DNA from 2 places in the Citrobacter koseri ATCC BAA-895 genome. Region 2 is predicted to be linked to the other one. Evidence: predicted binding sites of a transcription regulator. Region 2 holds the regulator's gene; the other holds the start of a gene.

Region 1 (4,431 bases), 1.7 Mb from region 2:
TGGGCACCTCGCTTTACGACCAGTGGTATCAACAGCCCATTCTGCTCCTTGCTGGCGCCGTATGGTACAACCTGCTGACGCTGACCGGGCATCTGCTCTTCCCGATTCGCCCCTTGCAGGATAATCTGGCGCGCAGCTACGAACAGCTGGCACGCTACCTGGAGTTAAAGTCGCGCTTGTTTGACCCGGATATCGAGGATGAAAGCCAGGCGCCGCTGTATGATTTAGCGCTGGCCAACGGACAACTGATGGCGACGCTGAATCAGACGAAAGTCTCTCTTCTTACCCGCTTACGCGGCGACCGGGGGCAACGAGGAACCCGCCGCACGCTGCACTACTATTTTGTCGCGCAGGATATTCACGAGCGTGCAAGCTCATCGCATATTCAGTATCAGACGTTGCGCGATCATTTCCGCCACAGCGACGTGATGTTCCGTTTCCAGCGCCTGATGTCGATGCAGGGGCAAGCCTGTATGCAGCTCTCACGCTGTATATTACTGCGTACGCCTTATCAGCATGATCCACACTTCGAGCGCGCGTTTACCCATATTGATGCGGCGCTCGAACGTATGCGCGCCGCTGGAGCATCCGCTGACTTACTCAAAACACTGGGCTTTTTGTTGTCCAATCTGCGGGCGATTGATGCGCAACTGGCGACGATTGAATCCGAGCAGGCGCAGGCAATGCCGCGCAGCGAATCAGAAAACCTGCTTGCCGACGACAGTCCTCATGGGTTCAGTGATATCTGGCTACGTCTGAGCCGTAACTTCACTCCCGATTCAGCGCTATTTCGCCACGCGGTGCGTATGTCGCTGGTGCTCTGCGTCGGTTACGCGCTGATCCAGATTACCGGCATGACTCACGGTTACTGGATCCTGCTCACCAGCCTGTTCGTCTGCCAGCCGAACTATAACGCCACGCGGCACCGGCTGGCGCTGAGGGTCATCGGGACGCTGGTCGGCGTCGCCATTGGTATACCAATCTTGTGGTTTGTCCCCTCGCTTGAAGGCCAGTTGATACTGCTGGTTATCACCGGCGTCCTGTTTTTTGCTTTTCGAAACGTACAGTATGCCCATGCGACGATGTTCATCACCCTGCTGGTGCTACTCTGTTTTAACCTGCTGGGTGAAGGCTTCGAAGTTGCCTTGCCGCGCGTGATCGATACGCTGATCGGCTGTGCGATCGCGTGGGCCGCCGTCAGCTTTATCTGGCCCGACTGGCGCTTTCGTAACCTGCCGTGTGTCCTGCAACGGGCCACGGATGCGAACTGCCGCTACCTGGACGCGATCCTTGAGCAGTATCATCAGGGGCGGGATAACCGGCTGGCCTACCGCATTGCCCGCCGTGACGCCCACAACCGTGATGCCGAGCTGGCCTCGGTGGTGTCGAATATGTCCAGCGAACCCGACGTCACTGCCGAAACTCGTGAGGCGGCGTTCCGGTTACTCTGCCTCAATCATACCTTTACCAGCTATATCTCTGCTCTGGGCGCGCATCGCGAACAGCTCACCAACCCGGATGTCCTGGCGCTGCTGGATGATGCAGTGTGTTATGTCGATGATGCGCTTCACCATCAACCCGCCGATGAACAGCGCGTTCACCAGGAGCTGGCAAGCCTGAAAGAGCGGATTCAGCACCTGGAGCCAAAACCAGACAGTAAAGAACCCCTGGTGGTGCAACAAGTTGGCCTGCTCATTGCATTACTGCCTGAGATTGGTCGTTTACAGCGGCAAATCACGCCGTCGCCTTCTGGTGCTCCGGCGTAAGCGACTGCGCCCACTCAGCAAGCTCCTGGCGGCGTACCGCCGGGAGCGCCGCTTCATGTACGCCAGCAATCGCCCCTTCTAACGCATAGAGAATTTTCACCGTCAGCAGCTTATTGCTCTCTCTTAGCCGCAGCCAACACATTTTTGCGCCGAGTATCCGCAATGTGTTTTCATCATTAATTCCGGCCTCATGCAGAAGGTTCTCCAGATGAAACGTTACGTTTGGCAGATTCTTCAATCGACGTTGTGAAAAACGGGTACGTTTTTCTTTTATGGCAGCATCCAGCGAATACTGTGATAAAAGCACCAGCTGTTGTTGATCGCGCCATAAGCTTTCATCCACCCGGTAATAATTCAACATAACGGGACGGCCACGTTTCATAAATGTTAACCAGACGGGGGAATGCTTCACGCAGTACGCGACGCTTTGCTCACAGGCACGCAGGTATAGCTCTCCCTCAGCCACCATCGCAAACACCGTATCCTCGATTGTCAGGCTGTAGCTACCAAACAGCGAACGATAGTGAACCGTGCCCAGAGAGGCTAAATATTCTTGTGATTTATAGATCTTGTCATAGGAACGTAATTTCATAAAATCCCTTTTAAATCATAAAGTAAAAGAATGATTTGCAGTAACAGATCCGTTAATGACGAAAATAGGCAACTTATTCTCAGTGAGCAAGATGAATTTCATTTTTACGGTGACAACAGATAAAAATTGCGAGTTTGTTTCCGAAAATAGGGTTGATCTTTATTGGCGGCAGGGTTACTGTATATCCATACAGTAACTCACAGGGCTGGATTGATTATGTACACTTCAGGCTATGCAAATCGTTCTTCGTTGTTCTCTTCCACTGCGGGCAGCATTGCGCGCGTCTCTTCAGAGAACACCACCGCCGGGCTTATTAGCGAAGTGGTCTATCGCGAGGACCAGCCCATGATGACGCAATTACTGCTTTTACCGCTGCTGCAACAATTAGGTCAGCAATCACGCTGGCAGCTCTGGCTGACGCCGCAACAAAAGCTGAGCCGGGAATGGGTTCAATCTGCGGGGCTGCCTTTAACAAAAGTGATGCAGATCAGCCAACTTTCTCCATGCCATACGCTGGAGTCGATGATTCGCGCATTGCGGACGGGCAACTACAGCGTCGTTATCGGCTGGCTGGCGGATGAGCTTAGCGAAGAAGAACACACCCGGCTTGCGCAAGCGGCAGATGAGGGAAATGCGATGGGATTTATCATGCGTCCTGTGAGCGCACACGCTCATGCCACGAGACACCATTCCGGGCTAAAAATTCACTCAAATTTATATCATTGAGTGAAATTAGGATTTATCCTGGAATTTTTTTTCTGCTCTTTCATCTGCTCTGAAGCTTAATACTTTTTGTGTGTGAATGCTTGTCAGAAGCGGTTTCCGCGATTTTCGCTGAGCGATTTCTCAGCAGGAAATGTTAAATATTATGTATACAAGCCTTTTTTTTTCATATGCCTGACGGAGTTCACACTTGTAAGTTTTCAACTACGTTGTAGACTTTACATCGCCAGGGGTGCTCGGCATAAGCCGCAGATATCGGTAGAGTAACTATTGAGCTGATCCCCCGGTGAAGGATTTAACCGTGTTATCTCGTTGGAGATATTCATGGCGTATTTTGGATGATAACGAGGCGCAAAAAATGAAAAAGACAGCTATCGCGATTGCAGTGGCACTGGCTGGTTTCGCTACCGTAGCGCAGGCCGCTCCGAAAGATAACACCTGGTACACTGGTGCCAAACTGGGCTGGTCTCAGTTCCATGATGTTGGCAACAACCAGATCGACAACAACGGCCCGACCCATGAAAGCCAACTGGGTGCCGGTGCGTTCGGTGGTTATCAGGTAAACCCGTACGTTGGTTTTGAAATGGGTTACGACTGGTTAGGTCGTATGCCATACAAAGGCAACACTCAAAACGGTGCATTCAAAGCTCAGGGCGTTCAGCTGACTGCTAAACTGGGTTATCCGATCACTGACGATCTGGATGTCTACACCCGTCTGGGTGGTATGGTTTGGCGCGCAGACGCTCAGAACAACACTGGCTTCAAAGATCACGATACCGGTGTTTCCCCAGTATTCGCTGGTGGCGTAGAGTACGCTGTAACGCGTGACATCGCTACCCGTCTGGAATACCAGTGGACTAACAACATCGGCGACGCAAACACCGTTGGCGGTCGTCCAGATAACGGCCTGCTGAGCGTTGGTGTTTCCTACCGTTTCGGCCAGCAGGAAGAAGCAGCTCCGATTGCTCCAGCTCCGGCACCGGCTCCAGAAGTACAGACCAAGCACTTCACTCTGAAGTCTGATGTTCTGTTCAACTTCAACAAAGCAACGCTGAAACCAGAAGGCCAGCAGGCTCTGGATCAGATGTACAGCCAGCTGAGCAACCTGGACCCGAAAGACGGTTCCGTCGTGGTTCTGGGCTTCACTGACCGTATCGGTTCCGACGCTTACAACCAGGGTCTGTCCGAAAAACGTGCTCAGTCTGTTGTTGATTACCTGATCTCCAAAGGTATCCCGGCTGACAAAATCTCCGCACGCGGTATGGGCGAATCCAACCCGGTTACTGGCAACACCTGTGACAACGTGAAAGCTCGCGCTGCACTGATCGACTGCCTGGCCCCGGATCGTCG
Region 2 (4,431 bases):
GTGGCGGTGCTGGGTAATGATGGCCGCCATCAGGGAAGGCAGAACCAGCATATGCGCGATGTTGTTGCGATAGTAGGTCATCAACACGGCCTGCTCGCGCGGCAGAATGATGATATCGCCGATGGTGTCTTTCTCGACCTCAAACTTGTTCATCTGCAAGGCGTGGTCGATCAGTTCACTGGCGCTCTGCGCAGGAACCGTAGAATCCGCCGCGTACGGCACGTTGCGCAGCAGACTCAGATAGCAGTCGAGCTGTTCAGTCAGCTGCTCACGGGTCAGAGAGCGCTGGCGGGAAGCCAGTAGCGCGGTGCAGCACAGGTTCATGGCGTTGGCTGCACCGGCGTTGTTAATGCGCACCATCAGATCGGCGGCAATGTTATTCACCGTCGGTGTCAGCCAGGCCGGGCGGATAGACTCGATAGGATCGATGGATTCACGCCACTCCGGCACATGCTGGTTGAGGTAAGTCATCAATGGCATCGGTTCGCCAAAGTTGACGTAGCCCTGGCCCAGATTACGCAGTTTGCTTAAACCGCGCAGCATCTGCGGCAGGCTCTCTTTCTCTTTCGTCGCGCCACGCAACTCTTTGGCGTAAGTGCCCACTTCCATCACATGCTCATAGCCGATGTAGATCGGCACCAGCGTGATAGGACGCGTGCCGCCGCGCAACATCGCCTGAATGGTCATCGACAGCGTGCCGGTTTTCGGGTCGAGCAGACGACCGGTACGCGATCGACCGCCTTCGACGAAATATTCGACTGAGTAACCACGGCTGAACAGCTCGCCCAGGTATTCACGGAAAACGGTGGAGTAGAGCTTGTTGCCCTTGAAGGTACGACGAATAAAGAACGCGCCCAGACGGCGGAAAATCGGACCCGCCGGCCAGAAGTTCAGGTTGATGCCCGCAGCGATATGCGGCGGCACCAGCCCCTGGTGATACAGCACGTAGGAAAGCAGCATATAGTCCATATGGCTGCGGTGGCAGGGCACATAGACAATTTCATGCCCGTCGTGCGCCAACTGACGAACGCGCTCGGCGTTATGGACGTTAATCCCCTGATAAAGACGGTTCCAGGTAAAGCCCAGAATACGGTCGGTCAGACGGATCATCTCGTAGGAGAAGTTGGCGGCAATCTCTTCCATCAGCGCAATGGCGTTTTGCTGCGCCTTTTCATGGGAGATTTTTTTGCTGCGCGCTTCATCTTCCACGGCGCGAGCGATGGCTTTTGAAGCCAGCAGCTTGTTAAACAGATCCTGACGGGCTGGCAGACGCGGCCCGACCGCCGCCAGACGTTGACGGGCGAAGTGCATACGCGCCACGCGCGCCAGTTTCTGCGCGATTGTCTTGTCAGTGCCGTGTTCGTCAGCCATCCGGCGCAAAGACACGGACGGCGAGAAACGAACAAAGCTGTCGCGTCCCAGCCAGGAGACGGCAAAGAATTTCTGCACGCCGTTCAGCATACGTAAAGGCGGGTTATCTTCTCCTTTTTCGCGCCCCGGAGAGCGGCCAAACATCACCGATACCGGCACCATTTGCACATCCAGATCGGGATTGCTGCGGTGGAGATCGAGATAGTTGTGGAAAAGCTTAATGGACTCTTCTTTTGGCGTGTAATAGGTGAAGACACGCGGCCCGCCGTGAATAAAGACATAACGCGGCAGCAGCGTTCCGTCGATCTCCAGCGGCTCCAGCGGGTCGGGAAGATCGTGCGCCAGACACTGGGCGCGCAGCGTCAGCAGGTCTGCTTTGGAGTTGTACGGCAATACGTACATAATAGGGCGCGATGTATCAAGCCCCAACTCCGGGGCAGGATCTGCCGGAATAGACTTGCTTTTTACCAGCACGCTTAATGGTAAATTCAGTAATTTGTAGTAAATTCGTGGCCAGCCGGACATAAACGATGTAAAGCCTCTGGTTAATAATGCAAATGCGCTGCAAGGATATCAGAAAGTCTGGTGAATTTCTGGTGTATCCCGTCATACTTCGCGCTGCGTTGCCGTCGCCCGAATCATACGGGCCAACGATATAATTTCATTGACGCTAATAATGCAAAAAGGTTCTTTTAATGGCCAATAATACCACTGGATTCACCCGAATCATTAAAGCCGCAGGCTATTCCTGGAAAGGTTTTCGCGCCGCATGGGTCAACGAAGCGGCGTTTCGCCAGGAAAGCATCGCCGTGCTGGCAGGTGTGCTGATTGCCTGCTGGCTGGATGTGGATGCCATTACTCGCGTACTGCTGATTGGTTCTGTGATGCTGGTGATGATTGTTGAAATCCTTAACAGCGCCATTGAAGCTGTTGTTGACCGTATTGGCTCTGAATACCATGAACTCTCCGGTCGCGCGAAGGACATGGGGTCTGCGGCGGTGCTGCTGTCTATTTTCGTCGCGCTGATGACCTGGGGTCTCCTGCTATGGTCACATTTCCGCTAAGGTTTTTTCGATAAAGATTCCATAACGGTATAAAACTCCTGTTTTCTGCGCAGTTTATGGTTCCAAAATCACCTTTAGCTGTATATACTCACAGCATAACTGTATATACACCCAGGGGGCGGAATGAAAGCGTTAACGGCCAGGCAGCAAGAGGTGTTTGATCTCATTCGGGATCACATCAGCCAGACAGGTATGCCACCAACGCGTGCGGAGATCGCGCAGCGTTTGGGGTTCCGTTCCCCAAACGCCGCTGAAGAACACCTGAAAGCGCTGGCGCGTAAAGGGGTGATTGAAATTGTTTCCGGCGCATCGCGCGGTATTCGCCTGCTTCTGGACGAAGAAGAAGGGTTGCCGCTGGTCGGTCGCGTCGCCGCCGGTGAACCGCTGCTGGCGCAGCAGCATATCGAAGGCCATTATCAGGTCGATCCTTCGCTGTTTAAACCCAATGCTGATTTTCTGCTGCGTGTTAGCGGCATGTCGATGAAAGATATCGGAATTATGGACGGCGATCTGCTGGCAGTGCATAAAACCCAGGATGTCCGTAACGGCCAGGTGGTTGTGGCGCGTATTGACGATGAAGTCACGGTAAAACGCCTGAAAAAACAGGGCAATAAAGTTGAACTTTTGCCAGAAAATAGCGAATTTAAACCGATTGTGGTTGACCTGCGTGAGCAGAGCTTCACCATCGAAGGACTGGCGGTAGGCGTTATCCGTAACGGTGAATGGCTGTAATCAGGCGCTGGCACAACGCCTGATGGCGCTGCGCTTATCAGGCCTACAAATATCCCCGTAGGCCGGATAAGGCGTTTATGCCGCCATCTGGCAAATGTGCCCATAGTACCGTAGGCCGGATACGGCGTTTATGCCGCCATCCGGCAAATGTACCCGTAGTACCGTAGGCCGGATAAGGCGTTTACGCCGCCATCCAGCAAATGTACCCATAGTACCGTAGGCCGGATAAGGCATTTATGCCGCCATCCGGCGATTAATCGATTGGTTTATTTGACTTTTTCTCAGGCTCATCTGCATGCCTTTCTTCACATCCTCTGACAAAGCACTCTGGCACCTCGCCTTACCCATGATTTTTTCCAACATCACCGTTCCCTTACTGGGTCTGGTGGATACGGCTGTTATTGGTCATCTCGATAGCCCCGTCTATCTGGGTGGTGTTGCCATTGGCGCAACCGCAACCAGCTTCCTTTTCATGCTGTTGCTCTTCTTACGCATGAGCACTACCGGGTTAACGGCGCAGGCCTTTGGCGCGAAAAATCCGCAAGCGCTGGCGAGAGCGTTGGTGCAACCACTCATCCTGGCGCTGAGCGCGGGGGCGCTGATTGCGCTGCTGCGCACGCCGATTATCGATCTGGCATTGCATATCGTTGGCGGTAGCGAAGCGGTGCTGGAGCAGGCAAGACGCTTTCTGGCGATCCGCTGGCTGAGTGCCCCGGCATCTCTGGCGAATCTGGTTTTGCTTGGTTGGCTGCTTGGCGTTCAGTACGCCCGTGCGCCGGTTATCCTGCTGATTGTCGGGAATATCCTGAACATCGTTCTCGACCTGTGGCTGGTTATGGGGCTGCACATGAACGTGCAGGGGGCTGCGCTGGCGACGGTCATCGCTGAATATGCCACGCTGTTAATTGGTCTGCTGATGGTACGCAAAGTCCTTCGTTTGCGCGGTGTCTCTCCCGGTATGTTGAAACAGGCCTGGCGCGGGAACTTCCGTCGTTTGCTGGCGCTTAATCGCGACATCATGCTGCGTTCGCTGCTGCTGCAACTCTGTTTTGGCGCAATCACGGTACTGGGCGCCCGTATGGGAAGCGATATCATTGCGGTGAATGCCGTTCTTATGACGTTGCTGACCTTTACTGCCTATGCGCTGGACGGCTTTGCCTATGCGGTAGAAGCCCATTCGGGTCAGGCTTATGGCGCGCGGGACGGCAGCCAGCTACTGGACGTATGGCGGGCGGCGTGTCGCCAGTCGGGAATTGTGGCGCTG

Evidence for each region. Region 2 encodes LexA, which represses DNA repair genes until DNA is damaged. Its sites were predicted from a motif close to TNCTGTATGTACATACAGNA; they were not measured.
Region 1: sulA (SOS-induced cell division inhibitor SulA) is a predicted target of LexA. The motif match lies at 2,534-2,553, and genes of this name have one in related genera.

The regions. Positions count from the first base shown of each region.
Region 1 is NC_009792.1:1,945,683-1,950,113, forward strand. Features, by position in the region: gene yccS (YccS family putative transporter) at 1-1,766, shown strand, start outside; gene CKO_RS08935 (TfoX/Sxy family DNA transformation protein) at 1,735-2,358, opposite strand; gene sulA (SOS-induced cell division inhibitor SulA) at 2,575-3,084, shown strand; gene ompA (porin OmpA) at 3,440-4,431, shown strand, end outside.
Region 2 is NC_009792.1:3,601,363-3,605,793, reverse strand. Features, by position in the region: gene plsB (glycerol-3-phosphate 1-O-acyltransferase PlsB) at 1-1,896, opposite strand, end outside; gene CKO_RS16555 (diacylglycerol kinase) at 2,067-2,435, shown strand; gene lexA (transcriptional repressor LexA) at 2,559-3,167, shown strand; gene dinF (MATE family efflux transporter DinF) at 3,463-4,431, shown strand, end outside.